2 regions of the Blastococcus sp. KM273129 genome follow, and region 1 is predicted to be linked to the other one. Evidence: riboswitches for the same ligand, from Rfam matches in the RefSeq annotation. Region 1 holds a riboswitch; the other holds the start of a gene.
The links. Region 1 has a riboswitch for thiamine pyrophosphate ahead of E9565_RS08620 (alcohol dehydrogenase catalytic domain-containing protein). Riboswitches for the same ligand answer to the same signal wherever they lie in the genome.
Positions count from the first base shown of each region.

Region 2: linked by a shared signal. The riboswitch ahead of E9565_RS16425 (ECF transporter S component) and the one ahead of E9565_RS08620 (alcohol dehydrogenase catalytic domain-containing protein) in region 1 are both predicted to bind thiamine pyrophosphate.

Region 1 is NZ_SSXB01000021.1:5,155-16,803, forward strand. It holds gene E9565_RS08605 (DUF3152 domain-containing protein) at 1-499, opposite strand, end outside; gene E9565_RS08610 (DEAD/DEAH box helicase) at 718-2,466, shown strand; gene E9565_RS08615 (maleylpyruvate isomerase family mycothiol-dependent enzyme) at 2,473-3,093, opposite strand; gene E9565_RS08620 (alcohol dehydrogenase catalytic domain-containing protein) at 3,196-4,209, opposite strand; TPP riboswitch at 4,204-4,306, opposite strand; TPP riboswitch at 4,340-4,433, shown strand; gene thiM (hydroxyethylthiazole kinase) at 4,427-5,233, shown strand; gene thiE (thiamine phosphate synthase) at 5,233-5,895, shown strand; gene thiD (bifunctional hydroxymethylpyrimidine kinase/phosphomethylpyrimidine kinase) at 5,892-6,704, shown strand; gene E9565_RS08640 (TenA family protein) at 6,701-7,372, shown strand; gene E9565_RS08645 (DNA polymerase IV) at 7,421-8,758, shown strand; gene E9565_RS08650 (FAD-binding oxidoreductase) at 8,755-10,329, shown strand; gene E9565_RS08655 (bifunctional 2-polyprenyl-6-hydroxyphenol methylase/3-demethylubiquinol 3-O-methyltransferase UbiG) at 10,364-10,978, shown strand; gene E9565_RS08660 (hypothetical protein) at 10,990-11,649, opposite strand, start outside.
Region 2 is NZ_SSXB01000065.1:9,481-21,129, forward strand. It holds gene E9565_RS16370 (haloalkane dehalogenase) at 1-42, opposite strand, end outside; gene E9565_RS16375 (SRPBCC family protein) at 219-878, shown strand; gene E9565_RS16380 (helix-turn-helix transcriptional regulator) at 875-1,252, shown strand; gene E9565_RS16385 (NADP-dependent oxidoreductase) at 1,307-2,320, shown strand; gene E9565_RS16390 (hypothetical protein) at 2,361-2,570, shown strand; gene E9565_RS16395 (alpha/beta fold hydrolase) at 2,567-3,253, shown strand; gene E9565_RS16400 (rhodanese-like domain-containing protein) at 3,332-3,769, shown strand; gene E9565_RS16405 (GNAT family N-acetyltransferase) at 3,738-4,322, opposite strand; gene E9565_RS16410 (SDR family oxidoreductase) at 4,343-5,146, opposite strand; gene E9565_RS23340 (Mut7-C ubiquitin/RNAse domain-containing protein) at 5,250-5,969, shown strand; gene E9565_RS16420 (Nramp family divalent metal transporter) at 6,064-7,356, shown strand; TPP riboswitch at 7,487-7,590, shown strand; gene E9565_RS16425 (ECF transporter S component) at 7,587-8,204, shown strand; gene E9565_RS16430 (ABC transporter ATP-binding protein) at 8,285-9,634, shown strand; gene E9565_RS16435 (energy-coupling factor transporter transmembrane protein EcfT) at 9,631-10,398, shown strand; gene E9565_RS16440 (anti-sigma regulatory factor) at 10,506-10,928, shown strand; gene E9565_RS16450 (SpoIIE family protein phosphatase) at 10,939-11,649, opposite strand, start outside.

The DNA of each region.
Region 1 (11,649 bases):
GGGAGATCGACTGCTGCTGCATGACCCAGGCGGTGCGTCCGGCGGTCGGGCAGTCGGTGTGCGGGATGCCGATCCAGTGCCCGACCTCGTGCAGGATCACGTAGCGCTGGTACAGCTCCAGGCTGTGCGGCCAGGCGTCCGTGCCGAACCGCCAGCGGTCGTCGTTGATGTAGACCGAGCGCCCGACCCGGCAGCTCCACTGGGCGCTGCAGCCGGGTGCCGCGTTCCCGACCACCGTCGGCGACGCCAGGATCAGGTCGAAGTCGCTCCCCGAGTCCACCTGCTCGAACGCCAGGGTGCCGCCGAGGCTCCACCCGCGGGGATCGGTGAGGGCGTCCCGCGCGACGTCGGTGAAGTAGCCGAGGTCGCCGGCGACCGCCCCTTGCGTGGAGACCGTGTAGGTCACCGTCCGCTCGGCGGCGGAGGCGCCCGCAGGCTGCAGGACGACCGCCGCCACGGCGACGAGGGCGGCGAGGAGGAGGCGCAGGGTTCTGGTCATGGGGTCCTCCGGCGCGGGCAGCGCTGCCCGCGCGTCAGGTCCGGGCCGGTGGACGGCGGGGCCGAGCGCACCGGCTGCTGTCGCTGACCGGTCTACCGCACCGGGGCCGCCCGGTGGCATGTCGATCTCGTGACGATCGGCCGACGGCGCGCCCGCCACCTGCCCGGGGCCGTCGTCCCCGGCCTCTACCGTGCCGGGGGATCGACGGGGGGATGCAGATGCCAGGACGGCGCCGGAGCGCGAGCAGCAGCACGCGCACCCGACGGACGACGGCGACGGCGACGACGCGGAAGGCGAGCCCGCGGAAGGCGACCGCGCGGAAGCCGGCAGCGCGGAAGGCCGCCCCGGAGCTGCCCACCGCCGGCCCCGGGGAGCGGGTGTGGGTGCTGGCCGTGCCCTTCCGCGCCCCCGCGCCGGGTGCCGTCTGGCACCCGGGGCTGCAGGCGCACGTGTGGGTGGGGGCGGCGCTGCCGCCCGAGCTCGCGGCCTACGACCCGCCCGCCTACAGCCTGGAGCGCTTCCTCGAGGACGAGCTCAACGAGGAGCCGCGCCCGCTGCCGGTGAGCCCCGCGCTCGTGCCGCGCCCCCAGCAGGAGGCGGGCGCCGCGGTCGTCGCCGCGCACGCCGCCGCGGGCGGCCGCGTCTTCCTTCTCGGCGACGACCCCGGCGTCGGCAAGACCGGGACGGCGATCCTCGCGGTGCACGAGATCGCCGCGCAGCGGCCGGTGCGCACCGTGCTGGTCATCGCCGACCGGCCGGCCGCGATCACCATCCCGCACTGGGCGCGCTCGATCGCCGGCTTCGGCGACGGCGGCCTGCGCTGGTGCGTCACCACGTGGGACCGGCTGGGCAAGGTGGCGAAGCTGCGGTTCGACGTCGTCGTCGCCGACGAGGCGCACATGGTGCGGCACACGACGACGCAGCGGTGGAAGCACTGGAAGGCCGTCTCCGGCGCCGCCCGCGTCAAGGAGACCCCCTACGTGCTCGCCGCGACCGCGACCCCGGCGCACACGCCGCTGGAACTCCCCTACCTCGCGCCCGAGTTCGCCGCCCGGCACGGGGAGCCGATCAAGGAGTGGGCCGACCTCCCGAAGGCGCTCGAGCGGCACACGTTCCACGTGGAACGTGGCCGCTACGGCTGGCAGTGGACCGAGGACGCCGACCAGCGCCGCGCGGACCTGGCCCGCCTGCAGTCCTGGCTCGCCGACGCCGACCCGCCCGCCACGCTGCACCGCCCGGCCCCCTGGGGGCCGGTCTCGGTGACCGGGACCCCGGTGCTGCTCACCCCGGCCGAGCGGGCGCAGTACGAGGCCGAGTGGTCGGAGTTCCGCGCCGAGATGCAACTGGCCCGCCGCGGCCGGCAGACCGCCCGCGGCCGGGCGGCGCTGCTGCGGTTCCGCCAGAAGGCCGGGCTCATCCGCGTCCAGGCCACCGTCGACTGGGTCAAGGCGCAGGTGGAGGCCGAGCGCCAGGTGGCGGTGTCGGTCGAGTTCGTGGAGACGGCGGCCGACCCGATCCGCGAGGCGCTGCTCGACGCCGGCATCCCGGTGGCGTCCATCTACGGCCGCGACCGGTTCGACGTCGAGGCCGAGCGGCTGCGGTTCCAGCGCGGGGAGGCCGCGGTCTGCGTCTTCACCGTCACCGCCTCGATCAGCCTGCACGCCGGTGAGCTGCTGCCCGGCGGGTCCACGGCATCTGAGGTGCCGCGGGTGGGGCTGTTCCACCAGCCGCGATTCTCCGGCATCCAGGCGCGGCAGGTCACCGGGCGGACCCATCGCGACGGTCGCTCCTCGCCGTGGCGGGTGGCGTTCGCGGCCGACACGGTGGAGGAGCAGGTCGCGCGGGTGATGGTGGAGCGGCTGGCGGTCAGCGGCTCCACGGCCGGGGCGGACACCTCCTCGCTGCAGGAGATCGCCGAACTCCTCGACGCCGACTGGCTGCCCACCGCCGCCCTGACCGAGGGCTGAGCGGGGTCAGCGACGGCGGAGGGCCTGGCCGTCCGGCAGCGTGCGCCCGGCCAGCAGCGCGACGAGCCGGCCGGTGCCTGCCCCGACGACCGCGCCGTCGCCCCAGGCCCGCGCCGCATCGGTCGCCTCAAACCGCGCACCGGACAGGTCGACGCCGAAGAGCGAGCCGTCCGCGGCGGCGAGCTGGTCGAGGACGGCGAGCGCCGCGCCGGCCGGCGCGACCGGCGGCCGGTCGAGGGCCAGCGTCACGTCGAGCGAGTGGACGACGGCGTGCGTCAGCGCCCCCGGGGCGCCCCCGCCCGGCGGCTGCCACCGGTGCAGGACCGGGGAGCGCAGCGCGGCCAGGAGCTCGGCGGCCGGGAGGGCGGCGTCCCGGGCCGCCACCGTGTCGGAGAGACGGCCGAAGTCGCCACCCGCGGCGGCCATCTCCGCGCCGAACCGCTCCGGCGTCAGCCGCACCGGCATGGTCACGTGCGCCACCACGTGCCGGACCCGCCAGCCCGCGCAGAGCGACGGTCCGTCCCAGGCGCCCGGGTCGGCGGCCAGCAGGTCGGCGAGGCCGCCGTAGGTCGTCGCCACCCACCGCTCGACGTCGCGACCGCCCGCGCCGTCCCCGTTCCCGGTCATCCGCATTCCCTCTCATCGGCCGGTCGGCGCTCCGGGGACGACCGGCCCTCGTGCACACGACCGCGGGGGGCGCGGGAACTCATCGCTCCCGGTCGCCGCCCGTCACGGCACGAGCACCGCCCGGCCCACGACGCGGCCGGCCCGCAGGTCCTCCAGCACCCGAGGAGCGTCCGCGAGCGGGTGTTCCGTGACGGTGGTGCGGAGCCGGCCCCGTGCGGCCAGGTCGAGGGCCGCCACCAGCTCGGAGCGCCGGTTGCCGACGGAGGTGAGGATCCGCTGCTCGGGGACGACGAGGGACAGCGGGTCGAGCCCGATCCGGTCGAAGCTGTAGCCGACGTAGACGAGCCTCCCCTGCTTCCCGAGCGATGCGAGCGCGTTCGCGCTGGTCTCGCGGGTGCCCACCAGCTCGACGACGACGTCGGCCCCCGCACCTCCGGTGGCGGCGCGGACAGCCGCGACCACGTCCTCGACGCCCGCGTCGACGGTCACCTCGGCGCCCAGCTCGCGGGCCAGCGCGAGGCGGTCTGCGTTGCGGGCGACGGCGATCGGCCGGGCACCTCTCTCGCGCAGCACCTGGACGAGCGCCAGGCCCACACCCCCGACGCCGTAGACGACGGCGGTGTCACCGGGCCGCACGCCGGCGACCTCGACGGCGTGCAGCGCGGTGGTCGCGCTGCAGCACAGCACCGCTGCCGTCGAGAGGTCGACCTCCGGCGGGACGGGCACCACGGCCGACGCCGGCACCACGACCTGCTCGGCGAAGCCGCCGTCGGTCGCGAAGGCGAGGAACCCCAGGGGTGCGTCGCAGAGGTGGTCGTCGCCGCTGCGGCACCACCGGCACCGGCCACAGGCGTGCAGGTAGTGCACCGCGACGCGGCCTCCCGCGGCGACGTCGGAGACGCCCTCGCCCACCTCTGCGACGACGCCCGCCACCTCGTGGCCCAGGGTGATCGGCGTCCGCGCCGGGGTCAGCAGCCCGTCGAGGAAGTGCAGCTCGGTCCCGCAGACACCGGCGGCCGCGACGTCGATCAGGACCTCGCCGGGCCCGGGCCGCAGCGGGTCGAGCTCCTCGACCCGCGGTGGACGGCCCACCTCGTGGAAACGCACGGCACGCATCGACAGCCTCCCTACGCCGGTATGACCCGGACAGGTTCGAACGGTCGGCGGCCGCTGCCGCCCTCTCAGCCCGCTCCGGCGGGCTCCCGCGGTACGGCCGGGGACGCTACCTCCTGCTAGGTTCGGCCCTGTACGTGGCACGGGGTGTCCCGCCCGGGACTGAGATCACACCCGCCGAACCTGCTCCAGTTCGCACTGGCGAAGGGATGTCACCGGCATGTCCGATGCTGTGGAAGTCGTCGACCTGCGCGCTGCCCGAGCGGCGCTGAGCGGGACCGCGCCGCTGGTGCACTGCCTGACCAACACGGTGGTGCAGACGCTCACCGCCAACGCCCTGCTCGCGGTCGGCGCGGCCCCGGCGATGGTCGACGCGCCCGAGGAGGCGGGGGACTTCGCCGCCGTCGCCTCCGCCGTCCTGGTCAACGTCGGCACCGTCAACGCGCGCACCGCCGAGGCGATGCGGCTGGCCGCCCGGTCGGCCGGGGCGGCGGGCACCCCGTGGGTGCTCGACCCGGTCGCCGTCGGCGGCCTCGGCTACCGGACGGCGCTGGCGGCCGAGCTGGTGGCGCTCGGCCCCGCCGTCGTCCGGGGCAACCCCTCGGAGGTCATGGCGCTGGCCGGGGCGGGCTCCGGCGGGCGCGGCGTGGACAGCACCGCGGGCGCCGAGGACGCCGCCTCCGCCGCCGCAGGGCTCGCCGGGCGGGCGGGCGGCGTGGTCGCGGTCAGCGGCGAGGTGGACCTGATCACCGACGGCGCACGCACCATCCGGGTGGGCGGGGGCTCACCGCTGCTGACCCGCACCACCGGCGCCGGGTGCGCGCTCGGGGCGCTGGTCGCCGCCTACGTCGCCGCGACCGGCGACCCCTTCACCGGTGCCGTGGCCGCGCACGCGCACGTCGCCCTCGCCGCCGAGCGGGCCGCGGCGGGCGCCGCCGGGCCGGGCACCTTCGCGGCGGCCTGGCTGGACGCGCTCGACGCCGTCGGCCCCGAGGACCTGGCGCGCGCGGACGTGCGGAGCGCCTGATGCGCCCGGCGTTCGACCCGACCCTCTACCTGGTCACCGACACGCAGCTGTGCCGGCCGCGACCGGTGGCCGACGTCGTCCGCGCCGCGGTCGCCGGTGGCGTCACCGCCGTCCAGGTGCGCGACAAGGACGCCCCCCGCCGAGAGCTGCTGTCGCTGACCCGCTCGGTGCAGGCCGCGCTCGCCGACCGGCCGGACGTGGCGGTGGTGGTGAACGACGCCCTCGACGTCGCCCTGCTCGCCGGCGCCTCGGGTGTGCACGTCGGCCAGGAGGACCTGCCGGTGACCGAGGTGCGGGCGGCGCTCGGGCCCGATCGGCTGGTCGGCCTCTCCGTGGAGAGCACCGAGGACCTCGCCGCCGCGCTCCGCCTGCCGGCGGGCACCGTCGACCTCGTCGGCCTCAGCCCGGTGTGGGCGACGCCGACCAAACCCGAGGCCGGTCAGGGGCTGGGCCTGGCCACCGTCCGGGAGCTGGCCGCCACCGCACGGGCCGCGGGGCTGACCACCGTGGCGATCGGCGGCATCGACGCGACCCGGGCGGCCGCGGCGGCGGCCACGGGCGTGCACGGCGTCTGCGTGGTCTCGGCGATCTGCGCGGCACCCGATCCGCGGGCCGCGGCGGCGGCGCTGCGCGCCCAGCTCGCCCCGGTGGGCGCGCGATGACGCCGACCGCGCTCTCCGTGGCCGGCAGCGACCCCAGCGGCGGCGCCGGCATCCAGGCGGACCTGAAGACGTTCAGCGCCCTCGGCGCGTACGGGACGGCGGTGCTCACCGCCCTCACCGCGCAGAGCACCCGCGGTGTCGACGGCGTGCACCCGGTACCGGCGGAGTTCGTCACCCGGCAGCTGCACACCCTGCTCGACGACGTCGAGGTGCACGCCACCAAGCTCGGGATGCTGGGCAGCGCCGACGTGGTGCGCGCGGTGGCCGCGGTGCTGGCCGAGCGGCTCCCCGGCCCGGTCGTCTGCGACCCGGTGATGGTGGCGACGAGCGGCCACCGGCTGATCGACGACGACGCGGTGGCAGCGGTCCGCACCGAACTGCTGCCGCTGGCCGACCTGATCACCCCCAACGTGCCGGAGGCCGCCGCGTTGCTGGACACCGAGCCGGCGCGCGACGTCGACGAGCTGCACGAGCAGGCGCGGGCGCTGCTGGCCCTGGGGCCGCGCGCGGTGCTCATCAAGGGTGGTCACCTGGGCGGCCCGGAGAGCGTCGACGTCCTCGCCAGCGCCGCCGGCACCACGGAGACCCGGCGGCCGCGCATCGACACGACGGCGACCCACGGGACCGGGTGCACGCTCTCCTCGGCGCTGGCCGCGCTCGCCGCCCGCGCCGGCGAGCCCCCGGACTGGGTGGTCCTGGTGGAACCGGCCCGCGACTACCTGCAGCGGGCGCTGGCCGGGGGCGCCGCGCTGCGGATCGGCGCCGGCCACGGCCCGGTGCACCACTTCGCCGGGATCTGGCCGGCGTGACCGGCTTCAGCGAGCGCGCCTGGGCGGCGACGGCGGACCTCCGCCGGGCGATCGACGAGCTGCCCTTCCTCGCCGAGCTGGCCGACGGCACCCTCGCCCCGGAGGTCTTCCGCCACTACCTGGAGCAGGACGCGGTCTACCTGGGCAGCTACGCCCGCGCGCTGGCGCTGCTGGCGGCCCGCGCGCCCGACGCGCAGGCCGCGGCCTTCTGGGCCGGTTCGGCGCAGACCTGCGGGGCGGTGGAGACCGAGCTGCACGCCGACCTGCTCGGCACCGACCTGCTCGGGGAGCCGGACGGTGCGCCGGTCGCGTCGCCGACCTGCCTCGCGTACACCTCCTACCTGGTGGCGACGGCGGCGACCGCGCCGTACCCGGTCGCCGCCGCGGCCGTCCTGCCCTGCTACTGGGTGTACGCCGACGTCGGCGCCCGCCTGGCCCCGGTGGCGCGGGCGGCACCTGACCACCCCTACCGACGGTGGGTCGCCACCTACGACGCCGCCCCGTTCCAGGAGGCCACGGTCACCGCCCGGCGGCTGGCCGACGCCGCGGCACGCTCCGCTCCCGGCCAGGAGCCGGCCATGCTGACCGCGTTCGCCGTCGCCACCCGGTACGAGCTCGAGTTCTGGCGCGCCGCCCACGCCCGGGAGGGCTGGGCCGTCCTGGTCTGAGCGGGGGCGGTTCCCGCCGGGCCCACGGTCCGGGCGATCATCGGTGGCATGAGGCGGGAGGCGAGCATCCTGCACCTGGACCTCGACGCCTTCTTCGCCGCGGTCGAGCAGCGGGACAAGCCCTCGCTGCGCGGCCGGCCGGTCGTCGTCGGCGGCGTGGGTGGCCGGGGTGTCGTCGCCACCGCGTCCTACGAGGCGCGGGCCTACGGGGCGCGGTCGGCGATGTCGACCGCGGAGGCCCGGCGGCGCTGCCCAGCGGGGACGGCGTTCCTCGGTGGCCGGTTCGCGGCCTACCGGCGCACCTCCGACGTCGTCATGGACCTGCTGCGCGAGCTGTCGCCGCTCGTGGAGCCCGTGTCCATCGACGAGGCCTACGTCGACCTCGCCGCCGGGGCCGGGCACGACCTCTCGGTTTCCGGTGTGACGGAACTGGCCGCCGGTCTCAAGGAGCGGATCGCGCGCGCCACCGGAGGGGTCACCGGCTCGGTGGGCATCGGCAGCTCGAAGCTCATGGCCAAGATCGCCTCCGACCTGCAGAAGCCGGACGGCCTCGTCGTCGTCGCCCCGGGTGGCGAGCTCGACCTCCTGCACCCGCTGCCGGTCACCCGGCTCGGCGGGGTCGGGCCGGCGACGGCGGAGCGGCTGCACCAGGTCGGCGTGCGGACGGTCGGGGACCTCGCCGCCAAGTCCCTGCCCGACCTGATCGCGCTGGCCGGCCGGGCGCACGGCGCCGGGCTGCACGCCCTGGCCCGCGCCGAGGACGACCGCGCCGTCGTCCCCGACCGCGAGGTGAAATCCGTGTCGCACGAGGAGACCTTCGAGCGGGACCTCACCGACGTCGCCGTGCTGAACCGGGAGATCGACTCGATGGCGGCCAGGGTGGGGAGCCGGCTGCGCGCCGCCGCCTACTCCGGGCGCACGGTCACGCTGAAGCTGCGCCGCTACGACTTCACGACGATCACCCGCTCTCAGACGCTGCCGCAGCCGACGGACGACCCCCGGGTCATCGCGACCACTGCCCGCCGGTTGCTCACCGAGGCCGGTACGGGCGGGGGGCTGCGCCTGCTCGGGGTCGGCGTCTCGGGGCTGTCGCTCTACGCGCAGGGCGACCTCTTCACCACGGACGAGGACGAGCCGGACGAGGCCGTCGCGCCCGAGCAGGAGGCAGCCGACGAGCCGCCACTGCCGGTGGAGAAGCGCTGGTGGCCGGGGCAGGACGTGCGGCACGACGAGCACGGGGCCGGCTGGGTGTGGGGACGGGGGCTCGGCCGGGTGACCGTGCGCTTCGAGGGCCCGTTGACGCCGCCCGGCCCGGTGCGCACGCTGGCCGCCGACGACCCGGCGCTGCAGCCCGCCGACCCACCCGACTGGAGGCCCCCTGCATGACGACGACGGCGACGCGCTCCTGGTGGGGCTGGGGGACGACCGACCAGGCGCTGCCCGACGACGAGTGCGCCGCGCTCGCCGGGCTGCTCCCCGGGCTGCCCGCGCGCCCGCGGCCGGTCCCCGACGTCCGCGACCTCGAGCTCCCGCCGACGCGGATCAGCCCGCCACCGGCCCTGCCGGTGACCACCGACCCGGGAGCGCGCGCCGCCCGCGCGTTCGGCAAGGCCTACCGGGACGTCGTCCGGGCCCTCTCGGGGGACCTCGCGGGCGCCCCGGACGCCGTCGCCCGGCCCGCCACCGAGACCGAGGTCGTCGACCTCCTCGACTGGGCCGCCGCCTCGGACCTCGTCGTCGTGCCCGTGGGCGGCGGCAGCTCGGTGGTCGGCGGGGTGGAGTACCGCGGCGACCGGCCGTGGCTGGCGCTGGAGCTCACCGGGCTGGAGCGCGTCCTGGAGGTCGACCCGGTGAGCCGGGCCGCCCGGATCCAGGGCGGCGCGCTGGGCCCGGTGCTCGAGGCGCAGCTGCGCCCGCACGGGCTGACCCTGCGGCACTTCCCGCAGAGCTTCGAGTTCTCCACCCTGGGCGGCTGGCTGGCCACCCGGGCCGGCGGCCACTACGCGACCCTGCACACCCACGTCGACGACCTCGTCGAGTCGCTGCGGGTGGTCACGCCGGTGGGCGTCAGCGAGTCGTGGCGGCTGCCCGGATCGGGCGCCGGCCCCTCGCCCGACCGGCTCTTCCTCGGCTCGGAGGGCACGCTCGGGGTGATCACGGAGGCGTGGATGCGGCTCCAGGACCGGCCACGGTTCAAGGCCTCGGCGTCGGCCACGTTCCCCGACGGCGCCGCCGCGTTCGCCGCCGTCCGGGCCATCGCGCAGGCCGGCCTGCACCCGGCGAACTGCCGGCTGCTCGACCCGGGCGAGGCCGCGCTGGCCGGCGCATCGTCGGGGGAGTGGGTCCTCGTGCTGGGCGTGGAGTCCGCCGTGCACCCCGTGGCGGGCCGCCTGGACGAGCTGACCGAGCTGGCGCGGGCGCACGGGGGACGCGTCGCCGACCCGGCGGGCGGGGGAGACGCGGCCGCGGGCGCCTGGCGCAGCAGCTTCCTGCGCATGCCCTACGTCCGCGACGGGCTCGCCCGGATGAGCGCGCTCGTGGAGACCTTCGAGACCGCCTGCACCTGGGACCGGCTCGAGGAGCTCCACGCGACGGTGCGCGCCGAGGTGGGGGCCGCCGTCGAGCAGGTCACCGGCGCACCCGGCCTGCTCAACTGCCGGCTCACCCACGTCTACCCCGACGGCGCCGCGCCCTACTTCACCGTCCTCGCCGCCGGGCGGCCCGGCGCGGAGGTGGCGATGTGGGACGAGGTGAAGACGGCGGCCTCGGAGGTGCTGGGCCGCCTGGGCGCGACGATCACCCACCACCACGCGGTCGGCCGCGACCACCGCCCCGGGTACGACCGGCAGCGCCCGGAGCCGTTCGCGCTGGCACTGCGGGCGGCGAAGTCGGCCCTCGACCCGGCCGGCGTGCTCAACCCCGGCGTCCTGCTCGACGAGCTGCCCTCCGGTCGCTGAGCGCACCGGGCGGGCCGCCCTGTAGAACGGCTGCATGGCCGAACGCCCCGAACCCAGCGCCTGGACCCGCATGACGCAGGAGGACCCGTCCCACTCGGCGGCGTACGTGCAGCGGTTCCGCACGCTGGCGGAGCAGGGGATGGACCTGGTGGGCGAGGCCCGGCTGGTCGACGCGATGCTGCCGCGCGGCTCCCGGGTGCTGGACGCCGGCTGCGGGCCGGGCCGGGTGGGTGCCCACCTGCACGAGGTCGGCCACCGGGTGGTGGGTGTCGACGTCGACCCGGTGCTGATCGCCGCGGCCGAGCAGGACCACCCCGGGCCGCGGTGGCTGGTCGGCGACCTCGCCGAGCTGGACCTCCCGGCGCAGGGCATCGACGAGCCGTTCGACGCGATCGTCAGCGCCGGCAACGTGATGGCGTTCCTCGCGCCGTCGACCCGCGGCGCGGTGCTGCGCCGGCTGCGCGCCCACATCGCGGCGGACGGCCGGGCGGCCATCGGCTTCGGTGCCGGCCGCGGCTACGCCTTCGACGAGTTCCTGGACGACGCGCGGGCGGCCGGCTGGGCGCCGGACCTGCTGCTCTCGACCTGGGACCTCCGGCCGTTCACGCCTGATTCCGAGTTCCTGGTGGCGGTCCTCCGACCCGCCTGAACGCCGGGCGGTCAGAGGCGGCCGTTGGCGCGCAGCAGGAGGAGCGCCTGCACGGTCCGGTGTCCGCGCCACTCGAGGGCGGCGGCCGGGGACCAGCTGTCGAAGTCGACGGTCCACCCGCCGTCGTCCCGCTGGCCCGCGGCCAGCCGGTCGAGCTCGGCGTCGACCACCCCGGGGGCGAACAGCGACCGGGCCGGGCCACCGGGCAGCGGGGCGAAGTCCAGCGGGCGCATGTGCTCGTCCGGGGCACCCCCGGCCACGTGCAGCAGCCCGTCCGCCGGCACGTGCGGCCGCAGCCGATCGACCAGCTCACCGGCCTCCGGGCGGGTCACGGCCGCGGCGTCGAGGAACCGCACCGCGAAGGCCAGCTCCATGGCGTGCGTGCCGCCGCCGAGCCGGCCGACGGCATCCAGGCAGTACCCGGTCGCCCGGTCCAGCCACGGGTGCCCGGCCACGGTCGGGTCCCCGGCGGCGACCTGGTGCGCCGTCGCGGCGACGACGGCGGTGATCTGCAGCGAGGATCGGGTGGGGTCCGCCCGCACCCAGAACGGCGCGCACCCGGCCGGGTCGGGCACCGGCAGCGCGAACGGCAGGCCGCCGTCGGGCAGGCTCACGGCCGCCAGCCAGTCGCAGAGCTCGCCCGCACGCGGCGTGGTCGCGGGGACGACGTC
Region 2 (11,649 bases), on a different contig from region 1:
CAGGTCGGCGAAGCGCTCGTCAGGGGTGCGGAGGGTCTCCACGGGTCCGGCCTCCAGTCATGGGCACAGGGAGCTATCCATGCGGTCTCGGGGCCTGAACCGTAGGCACAGCTCCCCGTGCCCCCGCGGGGTGGGGCGGGGGCGAAGGGCTTGCCGCGCGAGACGGCCGGCGCTACCGTCAGTTCATAAGTCGCGGCTTATGCAACCGAGGAGGCGCCATGACCACCACCGATCCGGTCGCCACGGCCGGCCTGGTCACGCGCGAGGTGCGCACCGGTTCCCGGGACGGCGCGCCGACGCGCATCGCCGTCGCCCGGCGCACCTACCGCGCCGACCGGGCCCAGGTCTGGGGCGCGCTCACCGACGCCGAGCGGCTGCCCCGCTGGTTCCTGCCGGTGAGCGGCGAGCTGCGCGCCGGCGGCCGCTACCAGCTCGAGGGCAACGCCGGCGGCGTGGTCGAGCGGTGCGACGAGCCCGAGTCCTTCGCCGTCACCTGGGAGTTCGGCGGGATGCTCTCCTGGCTGCAGGTCACCCTCTCCCCGTCGGACGGCGGCACCGAGCTCGAACTGGTGCACGAGGCCCCCGTGGACCCCGAGTTCTGGGCGCAGTTCGGGCCGGGTGCGGTGGGTGTGGGCTGGGACCTGGCGCTCATGGGCCTCGGGCTGCACCTGGACAGCGGCGCGCCGGTCGACCCCGAGGTGGCGGCGACGTTCACCCTGACGCCCGAGGGGGTCGAGTTCGTCCGCCGGGCGGCCGCCGGGTGGGGCGAGGCCGCGGCCGCCGACGGCGACGATCCCACCGCCGCGCGGGAGGCGGCCGACCGTACCGTGGCGTTCTACACGACGCCGCCGTCCGGGGATGCCCCAGGAGCCGGGTGAACGGGACCTTCGAGGCGCTGGGGGACCGCACCCGCCGGCAGGTCCTGGAGCTGCTCTCCACGGGCGAGCAGCCGGCGGGTGCCCTCGTGCGGGCGCTGCAGGCGTCGGCACCGATCTCGCAGCCGGCGGTGTCCCAGCACCTGCGCGTGCTGCGGGAGGCGGGGCTGGTCACGGTGCGCGCCGAGGGCACCCGCCGGGTGTACGCCCTGGACCCGTCCGGGCTCGCGGCCGCCCAGGCCTGGCTCGCGGCCCTGGCCGACCCCCTGGCGGCGTTCGCCCAGCCCCTCGACGCGCTGGCGACCGAGGTGGCGCGGGGGGAGCGCGCCCGGCGGACCGCACCGGGCGCCGCGCAGCACGACGGCCGCTCGGCCTGACCCCTGCGGCCGGCCGGGCGGCACCGGCGGCCCCGCGCCCGGCAGGATGGCGGCATGCCGATCACCACCCGCGAATGGCAGCTGGCGGCCCGCCCGCACGGCGAGCCCACCCCCGACGACTTCCGGCTCGTGGAGCTCGAGCGCCCGGACCCGGCCGAGGGGCAGGTCGCCGTCCGCATGCTGGTCATGTCGGTCGACCCCTACATGCGCGGCCGGATGAACGCGGGGAAGTCCTACGCGGCCCGCTGGGAGATCGGCGAGACGATGAAGGGCGGGGCGGTCGGCCGCGTGGTCGCCTCCCGCTCCCCCGACGTCCCCGAGGGCGCCCTGGTGCTCGCCGACGCCGCGTGGCGGGACGTCGCCGTCCTGGACGCCGCGCACGTGCGGGTGCTGCCCGAGCTGCCGGGCATCCCGCCCAGCTACCACCTCGGCGTGCTGGGCATGCCCGGGCTCACGGCCTGGGCCGGGCTCTTCCGGCTCGCGGAGTTCCGGGAGGGCGACACGGTGTTCGTCTCCGGTGCCGCGGGGGCGGTCGGCAGCCTGGTCGGGCAGTTCGCGAAGCTGAACGGGGCCGCCGCGGTCGTCGGCAGCGCCGGCACCCCGGAGAAGGTGCGCTGGCTGACCGAGGAGGTGGGCTTCACCCGGGCGTTCGACTACCACGACGGGCCGGTGGCCGACCTGCTCGCCACGGCCGCGCCCGAGGGCATCGACGTCTTCTTCGACAACGTCGGCGGTGAGCACCTGGAGGCCGCGATCGGCGCCTTCAGGGAGTTCGGGCGCGGTGCGCTGTGCGGCGCCATCTCGGGCTACAACGCCACCGAGCCCGCCCCGGGGCCGCGCAACATGTTCATGATGGTCACCAAGAAGCTGAGCCTGCGCGGGTTCATCGTCGGTGACCACGCCGACCTGCGGGACGAGTTCACGACGGAGGTGACCCGCATGGTCACCTCCGGGGACCTCGTCGTCCGGGAGACGGTGCGCGAGGGCCTCGAGAACGCCGTCGACACCTTCCTGGACCTCCTGCGCGGCGGGAACACCGGGAAGATGGTGGTGAAGCTCGCCGAGTGAGGCCGGTTCCCGGCCGGCGGGACGGGGCAGAGTCCGGGGCATGTGGCTCTTCCTCACCCGCCGGCTGCGCATGTGGCTGATCCTGACCGTGGTCGTCCCGCTGGCGACCGGCGTCCTCCGCCGGCTCGGCCGCGCGCTCGAGCGGCGACGCGGGCCCTCCACGGTCAGCAACGCCCTGCTGAAGGCCGGCGACCTCGGCGACCGGGCCCGCACCAGCCTCCGGGGCGGCCGCCGGTCCCGCCGGGCGTGACCGAGCCGGTCCTGGAGACCCGTCCGGCGTCCGGCCCGGCGCGGGCGGTCGCGCTGTTCTGCCACGGCGGGACGGTGGCCAGCGTCGAGCCGCCCAAGGAGCGGGCGCTCTCCCTGGTGCGCATGCGCGCGATCGAGCAGTTCGTGTCCGGCGCCGCCGCCGGGCGGGGGCTCACCACCTGCCTGCTGCGCTACCGGTTCGCCGGCTGGAACGGGGCTGCGGCCGACGCCTACGCCGACGTGCGCTGGGCGCTGGACCGGATCCGCGACGAGCACGGCGACCTGCCCGTCGTCCTGGTCGGGCACTCGATGGGCGGCCGGGCGGCGCTGCGCGCAGGCGGGGACGACGGCGTCGCGGCGGTCTGCGCGCTCGCACCCTGGACGCCGCCCGGTGAGCCGGTCGGCCACCTGCGCGACCGCACCGTCGCGATCCTGCACGGGCGGGGCGACCGCTGGGTGCCGGCCCAGCTCTCCGCCGACTTCGCCGTCCGGGCGCAGCGCGCGGGCGCCCGGGTCGCGCGGTTCACCATCGCCGGCGGCCACAGCATGCTGCGCTCGGCGCACCGCTGGCACGCCTTCACCCGCGACGTCGTACTCGCCGGGGCAGGGCTGGCCCCGCTGCGGCCCGATCTCGCCGCGGCCCTGGCCCGGCCGGCGCCGGAGGGCCTCGCCGTCCCGTTGTGAGGACGGCAGATCCGCTGCGGTGCCCGGCAGCGACGGACCTCGTCGCCGGGGCCGGGCACCCCTAGCGTCGGCCCGGTGATGGACTGGAGCACCGACCCGGCCGCCGCCGCGGCCCACTTCGCCCGCCGGCTGGCCGTGGAGACCGACGTCAGCGACGTCCACACCGCCCTGGAGACCGGCGACCCGGGGTTCGTCCTGCTCGACAGCCGCAGCCGCGAGGCGTGGCAGCAGGGGCACGTACCCGGCGCGGTGCACCTGCCCGGCGCCGAGATCCCCGACCGGGCCGCCGCCGAGCTCGACCCCGCGGTGCCGGTGGTGACCTACTGCTGGGGTCCCGGGTGCAACGGCGCCACCCGCGCGGCGCTCCGGCTGGCGCTGCTCGGCTACCGGGTGCGCGAGATGATCGGCGGCTTCGAGTACTGGGCCCGGGAGGGCCTGCCCGTGGTGCGCCCGGACGGCGTGCACCGGGCTCCCGCCGATCCGCTCACCGCCCCGGGGGGCAGCTGCGGGTGCTGACCACCGGCACGGGGTCGTCGGCGAGGCGCGACCACAGCACCTCGTCGTGCTTCACGCCGTCGCCGTAGCGGAAGGAGCGGCGCAGCCGCCCCTCGCGCCTGAAGCCGGCCTTCTCCGCGACCCGGCCGGATGCCGGGTTCTCGACCGCGTGGCACAGCTCGACCCGGTCCACCGGCAGGGCGCCGAACGCCCAGCGGCAGGCGGCGTCGACGGCGGCGGGTGCCAGGCCCCGCCCGCGCGCGGCCGGCACCGTCCAGTAGCCGACCTGCGCGTTCCCGTGCAGCCGGTCGATGGAGTGCAGGGAGACCGAGGCGAGCAGCTCGTCCGCCGCCGGGTCGACCAGCGCCCAGCTGGCGTGGTCGCCGGAGGTCCAGTCCATCCGCCGCCCGAGGAGCACCAGGGCGTCGGTGCGGGAGGCCACGCCCCCGCCGTTCCACCGCCGCAGCTCGCGGTCCTGGAACGCCGACCACAGCGCCCCGATGTCGGTCTCCCGCCACGGGCGCAGCAGCAGGTCGCCCACCGGCAGGTCGACGGGCTGCAGCGGCTCGGTCACGCCCCGATCGTGCCGCAGGCTCAGCCCTCGGCCGAGCCGGGGGCCGTCATCGGCTTGTGCGTCTTGCCGGCGACCGCATCGGGCACGAGCGCCGACAGCCGGCCCATCAGCTTGCTGCTCACCGACCCGGCGAACACCGACGCCTCACCCTTCATCAGCCCCTCGTACCCCTGGCGGGCGACCAGCGCCGGGTCGTCCTTGCTGTCGCTGGCGCCCAGCTTGGTGTCCGTCAGGTCGCCGCGGTCGAAGAACTCGGTGTCCGTGGGCCCGGGCAGCAGGGCGGTGACGGTGACGCCGGTGCCCTCGAGCTCCTCCCGGAGGCCCAGCGCCAGGAACTGCACGAAGGCCTTCGTCGCGGAGTAGACGGCCTGGAACGGCTCCGGGGCCTGCGAGGCGACCGACGAGGTGAACAGGATCCGCCCCTCGCCCCGGACCACCATGTCCTGGGCGACGCGCTTGGCCAGGTGCATCGTCGAGATGCAGTTCAGCTCCACCATCCCGATCTCCCGGTCGAGGTCGGTCTCGACGAAGCGGCCGCCGAGGCCGACACCGGCGTTCAGCGCCGCCGCGTCGAGCGGCCGGCCGGCCCCGCGCACCGCCGCGACCACCTTCTCGACCTCCTCGCGCCGGGTGAGGTCGGCCCGGATCGGCGAGACGGCCGCACCGCGCTCGCGCAGCTGCACGGCCGCCGCGTCGAGCTCGGCGTCCTCGGCGACGGCCACGAGGTCGAACCCGTGCTCGGCGAACTGCTTGGCCAGCTCCAGCCCGATGCCGCTGGACGCACCGGTGACGAGGGCGAGGGGGCGGGGCGTTGCGTCGGACACGGGACCTCCAGGGTGGGACGGCGGACGGGGACCTCCGTGCCCAGGAGGACGCCGGTGCACTCCTGGCGCGCGTGTCGCCGGCCCGCGGGGGTAGCCCGCCGCCGTGGAGGTGCGCGTGCGGCCCGCCCCGGACCTGCGCCGGCTGCTGGCCGCGCGGTACCGGGGCGCCGGTGAGCGGCCGCTGCCCTTCGACCCCGACACGACCGCCGGCCACCTCGTGCAGGCCGCCGGGATCCCCCTGACCGAGGTCGGCGCCATCCGCGTGGACGGCGCGCCGGTGCCCCCCGCCGCACGCGTCCGCCCCGGTGCGGTGCTCGAGGTGGAGCCCGCGCCGCGACCGGTCGCCGTCCCCCCGGGCGGGTTCCTGCTCGACGTCGGCCTCGGCGCGCTCGCCCGGCGCCTGCGGCTGCTCGGGGCGGACGCAGCCTGGTCGAACGACGCCGACGACCCGGCGCTGGTCGCGCGGGCTGCGGCGGAGGACCGGGTGCTGCTCACCCAGGACCGCGGCCTGCTCATGCGCCGCGCCCTGCCGCACGGCGCGCTCGTGCGGGGCGACCGGCCGGAGGAGCAGCTGGTGGACGTGATGGACCGGTTCACCGTGCCGCTGGCACCGCTCACCCGCTGCACCGCCTGCGGCGCGATCCTCCACCCGGTGCCGAAGGCGGAGGTCGCCGGTCTGCTCGAGCCGGGCACCCGCCGCACCGTCGAGGACTTCTCCCGGTGCGCCGGCTGCGGGCGGGTGTACTGGCGCGGCGCCCATGCCGCGCGCATCGACGCGCTGGTCGAGCGGGCCCGGCGCGCCGGCCCGGGCAGGCAAGGCTGACCTTGGCCCCGGGGGGCCACGGGTCGGCCCCGGCGTGACACGCGAGCCGGGCAGACCAGGGGCGACCGCCACCCGGACACCCTGCGAGGCCGCCGTGTACCTGTCGAAGACCGAGGCCGCCGTCCTGCCGACGACGCTCCGTGCGCCCGCGCAACGCCCGGCGAGCACGGCGCCGGGTCGCCGCCGGCTCTGGTCGATGCTCGGCCCCGCCTTCGTCGCCGCCGTCGCCTACGTCGACCCCGGCAACTTCGCGACCAACTTCTCCGGCGGCGCCGCGTTCGGCTACACCCTGCTCTGGGTGATCGTCGCGGCGAACCTCATGGCGATGCTCATCCAGTCGCTCACGGCGAAGCTCGGGCTCGCCACCGGCCGCGACCTGGCCACGCTCTGCCGGGAGAACCTGCCCCGGCCGGTCACCCGGGGGCTGTGGCTGCAGGCGGAGGCGGTCGCGATCGCCACCGACCTCGCCGAGATCGTCGGTGGGGCAGTGGCGCTGTACCTGCTGTTCGGGGTCCCGTTGCCGATCGGCGGCGTCATCACCGCCGTGGTCGCGTTCGTCCTGCTCGCCGCGCAGTCCCGCGGGTACCGGCCGTTCGAGCGGGTCATCGCCGGCCTGCTGCTGGTCATCGGGGTCGGGTTCGGGTACACGCTGCTCGGCTCCGGCGTCGACCCGGGCGGGCTCGCCGGCGGCATGGTGCCCTCCTTCGACGGCGCCGAGAGCCTCGTGCTGGCCACCGGGATCCTGGGCGCCACGGTGATGCCGCACGTGATCTACGTGCACTCCGCGCTCACCCCGGGCCGCTACGGCGACGCGGTCACCGCCGGCCGCACCCGGGAGGGACGGGGCCGGCTGCTGCGGGCGCAGCGCATCGACATCGTGGTGGCCATGGGCCTGGCCGGGCTGGTCAACGCCGCGATGCTGGTCATCGCCGCGCAGCTGTTCACCAGCGACAGCGGCGTCGACACCCTGGAGGGGGTGCACACCGGGCTCGGTGACCAGCTCGGCACCGGGGCCGCGCTCGCCTTCGCCCTCGCGCTGCTGGCCTCCGGCTTCGCCTCGTCGTCGGTGGGCACGCACGCCGGGCAGGTCGTGATGGCCGGGTTCCTCAAGCGGCACATCCCGGTGCTCACCCGCCGGCTGATCACCCTCGCGCCTGCCCTGGCGGTCCTGGTGCTGGGCGGGGACCCGACGACGGCGCTGGTGTGGTCGCAGGTCGTGCTCTCGTTCGGCATCCCGTTCGCGCTCGTGCCCCTGCTGTGGCTCACCAGCCGCCGCGACCTGATGGGCGGCTGGGTGAACCGCCGGACCACCACCGTGGCGGGCAGCGTCGTCGCCGCCCTGATCATCGGGCTCAACGCCCACCTGCTCCTGGGCTTCGTCCTCTGACGGCGGTCGGTGCGGGTGGCGTTATGTGCACATAACGCCCGACAGAGGGGGTGGTCGGTGCGGGGGGCGTTATGTGCACATAACGCCCGACTGAGGGTGGGCTAGGCTCGGCGGCAGCACAACTCAACACGTCAAACAGCAGGGGAGCGCTTCGGCGCTGAGAGTGCGGGACACCGCAGACCCTCGAACCTGATCCGGGTCATGCCGGCGCAGGGAGTCTGGAGGAAGCAATGGCCGATCCGGCCGTCCGTTCGCCGAACGCTGCGCCCGCCCGGGAGCGCAGCAACCGCTGGCGCACCGTCGACATCGTCGTCACCGCCGTCCTCGGCGCCGCCTTCGGCGTCGTCTTCTGGGCCTGGGGCCTGCTCTGGGCCGGCACCGGGACGGCGTTCGCCGCCTTCCCGCCCGCCCAGGCGTTCATGTACGGCGTCTGGCTGATCCCCGCCGTGCTCGCCCCGCTCATCGTCCGCAAGCCCGGTGCCGGCCTCTTCGCCGAGCTGGTCGCCGCGATCGTCTCCGCGCTGCTCGGCTCCGCCTGGGGGACGACGACGATCGTCTACGGCCTGCTGCAGGGCCTGGCCGGCGACGCCGGGTTCGCCGCCTTCCGCTACCGCCGGTTCGGCTGGGCGCCCGCGCTGCTGGCCGCCGTCCTCGCCGGTGCGACCGCCGCCGTGCTCGACCTCGTCTACTACTACCCCGACTGGTCGGCGGGCTGGAAGACGACCTACGTCGCGCTGGTCGTGGGCAGCACCGCGGTCGTCGCCGGGATCGGCAGCGTGCTGCTGGCCCGCGCGCTGGCCGCGAGCGGCGCGCTGTCGTCGTTCGCGTCCGGTCGCACCCGGGTCTGACGACGTCCGGGGCCTCGGGCCCGGCCGCCGTCCGGCTGCGCGGCTGGGGCTTCCGGCACGCCACCCGGCGGGCCTGGGCGGTGCGGGACGTCGACCTGCGGATCGCCCCCGGCGAGCGGGTGCTGCTCACCGGCCGCTCGGGCGCCGGCAAGTCCACGCTGCTGCGCGCGCTCGGCGGGCTGCTGGAACCGGAGAACGGTGACGTCGAGGGCGAGCTCACCGTCGACGGCGAGCCGCCCGACCGCAGCCGGCAGCGCGTCGGCATGGTCTTCCAGGACCCGGACTCCCAGCTGGTCATGACCCGTGCCGGCGACGACGTCGCCTTCGGGCTGGAGAACGTCGGGATGCCGCGGGACCGCATCTGGCCCGCGGTCGACGCGGCGCTGGACGCCGTCGGCTTCGGGCTCGGCCGCGACCGGGCGACCGCGGCGCTCTCCGGCGGGCAGAAGCAGCGGCTGGTGCTGGCCGGGGCCCTCGCCCCCCACCCGGGCCTGCTGCTCCTGGACGAGCCCACCGCCCAGCTCGACCCGGACGGCGCCGCGCTGGTGCGCGCGGCGGTGGACCGGGCGGTGGCCGACCGGTCGGCCACCCTGGTCGTCGTCGACCACGACCTGGAGGCGTGGCTGCCGCTCGTGGACCGGGTCGTGGAGCTGCTGCCGGGCGGCGGGCTGACCGAGCACCCCTCCGGCTGGACGCCACCGCCGCTGCGGTTCCCGGTGCGCCGGGCCGGCCTCCCGGCCGGCGAGGCGCTCCTGCGCGCCGAGGCGGTGGGCTACACCCACCGCGGGTCGGACCGCCCCGCGCTCGCGCCGACCGACGCGGCGCTCCTCGCCGGCCGGACGCTCGCCGTGACCGGACCGAACGGCACCGGCAAGTCCACGCTGGCCCTGCTGCTCGCCGGGCTGCGGGCGCCGACGAGCGGGCAGCTCCGGGTGGGGCCCACCCTGCGTGCCGGGCTGCGCCGGCCCGACCGGCCGCCGGCGCGGTGGCGGGCGGCCGAGCTGGTCGAGCGGATCGGCACGGTGTTCCAGCAGCCCGAGCACCAGTTCCTGACCGGGCGGGTGCGCGACGAGCTCTCCCTGGGACCGCTGCGGGCCGGGGCGGACCGCACGTCGGCCGGCCGGCGCGCCGACGACCTGCTCGAGCGGCTGGGGCTGGCGCCGCTCGCCGAGGCCAACCCGTTCACCCTCTCCGGCGGCCAGCAGCGCCGACTGTCCGTGGCCACCGCGCTGGCGACCCGCCCGCCGGTCCTGGTGCTGGACGAGCCGACCTTCGGCCAGGACCGCGACACCTGGGCCGAGCTGGTCGCGCTGCTGGCCGAGCAGCAGGCCGACGGACGCGCCCTGTGCCTGGTCAGCCACGACGCCGCCGTCGTCGACGCGCTCGCCGACGACGTCCTCCGCCTCGGGAACCCGGTGCCGGCGTCGTGACCGCACCGCTGACCCTCGGCCCGGCCCGCGAGGTCCCCCTCTCGGCGATCAACCCCGTCGCCCAGCTGTCGGCGATCGCCGTCCTCACCGTCGTCCTGCTCGTCAGCGGCGACCTGGTGACGCCGTCGGTGGTCCTCGCCGCCGAGCTGGCGCTGCTGCCCGCCGCGGGCCTGACCACCCCGCGCTCGATCCTGCACCGCACGTGGCCCCTCCTGCTGAGCGCGGCCGGCGTCGCGTGGGTCAACGTCGCGTTCGGCACCCTCGACGGCGCGGCGGCGTGGCTGAGCGGGGCCACCTGGGGGCTGCGGGTGATCGCGCTGGCCCTGCCGGGCGTCCTGCTGGTCTCCTCCACGGACCCGGTGCGGCTGGCCGACGCGCTCACCCTGCACTGGCGGGTCTCCACCCGGTTCGCCTACGGGGCGCTCGCCGCCCTGCGCCTGGTGCCGCTGCTGGCCACCGAGTGGCAGACCATCCGCCTGGCCCGCCGCGCGCGGGGCGTCGACGCCGGAGCCAGCCCGGGCGCCCGCCTGCGGCTGTTCGCCGGCACCGCGTTCGCGCTGCTCGTCGGCGCAATCCGGCGGGGCAGCCGGCTGGCGACGGCGATGGACGCCCGGGGTTTCGACTGCGGCGTCCCCCGCAGCAACGCCCGCGGCTCCGCGCTGCACCGGCGCGACACCTGGTTCGTCGTCGGCGCCGTCGTGGTGTGCGCGTCCGCGGTGACGCTGAGCGTGCAGACCGGCCACTGGTCCCCGGTGTTCGGCTGACGCGGTGTGACCTTCGCGACATCGGGTTTACCCGGCGCCGCTCCGGCCGATAGCGAACGGTCAGGCCCGCGTGCACCAGGGGGCCGGGAACCGAGGAGAGCAGCGGCGTGACAGGGCAGGCGGCCGGCACGATCTGGCCGTCGGCGTACCCGCCTGCCGCGGAGGCGGTCCTCACCTGGCGCCTGCGCGACGTCGCCGAGCTGCCCGGGGTGCGGGCGGAGGTCCGCGCCCGCCTCTCCGGCCCCGGCCTCGCCGACCTCCTCGACCGGCTGGTGCTGGCCCTGGACGAGATGGCGTCCAACGCCCTGCGCCACGGCGGCGGGGAGGTGCGGGCGACGCTGCGCACCACCGGCGACGCCTACCTGCTGGAGGTGACCGACCAGGCCGCCCAGCACCCGCCGGAGCCCGCCGTGGGCCGCGACCCCAGCCTCGGCGGGCTGGGGCTCTACCTGATCGCCGAGCTGGCCGCGGAGCACGGCTGGTACGCCGACGGGGCCGCCAAGCACGTCTGGGCGCTGCTCCGCCGCTGACCGACCGGGGTCAGCCCTGCGGGTGCAGCCGCAGCGCCACGAGGGCGACGTCGTCCTGCAGCCCCTCGGGCCGCAGCCGCTCCAGCAGGGCGTCGCACAGCTCGGGGAGCGGCCGGTCGGCCAGCTCGGCGAGCGCCGACCGCAGCCGGGCGGTGCCCTCGTCGAGCGACAGGTCGCGCCCCTCGACCAGGCCGTCGGTGTACAGCAGCAGCGTGGCCCCCCGCGGCACCGCCACCACCGTCTCGGTGCGCCGCGTGGCCGGCTCCACCCCGAGCATGAGCTCGGCCCGCTCGCCGGCCAGCTCCTCGATCCGGCCGTCGGGCCGCAGCAGCAGCGGCGGCGGGTGGCCGGCGTTGGACCAGCGGAGCCGGGTCACGCCCGCGGCCCGCTCCTCGTCGGTCTGCTCGACCCGCACGACCGCGGCGGTGGCCAGCGTGCCCACGTCCAGGCCCCGGATGGCGAGGTCGAGGTCGGTGAGCACGCCGGCCGGGCCGATGTCGCGGTAGGCGATGCCGCGCAGCATCCCGCGCAGCTGGCCCATGGCCGCCGCCGCTGCGGTGTCGTGCCCGACGACGTCGCCGATCACCAGCACCGTCGCGCCCGAGGGCTGCAGGAAGGCGTCGTACCAGTCACCGCCGACCTCGGCGACCGCCACCGCCGGGTGGTAGCGCACCTCGATCTCGGAGTGGTCCGGCTGCGGCGGCGCCGTGAGCAGGCTGCG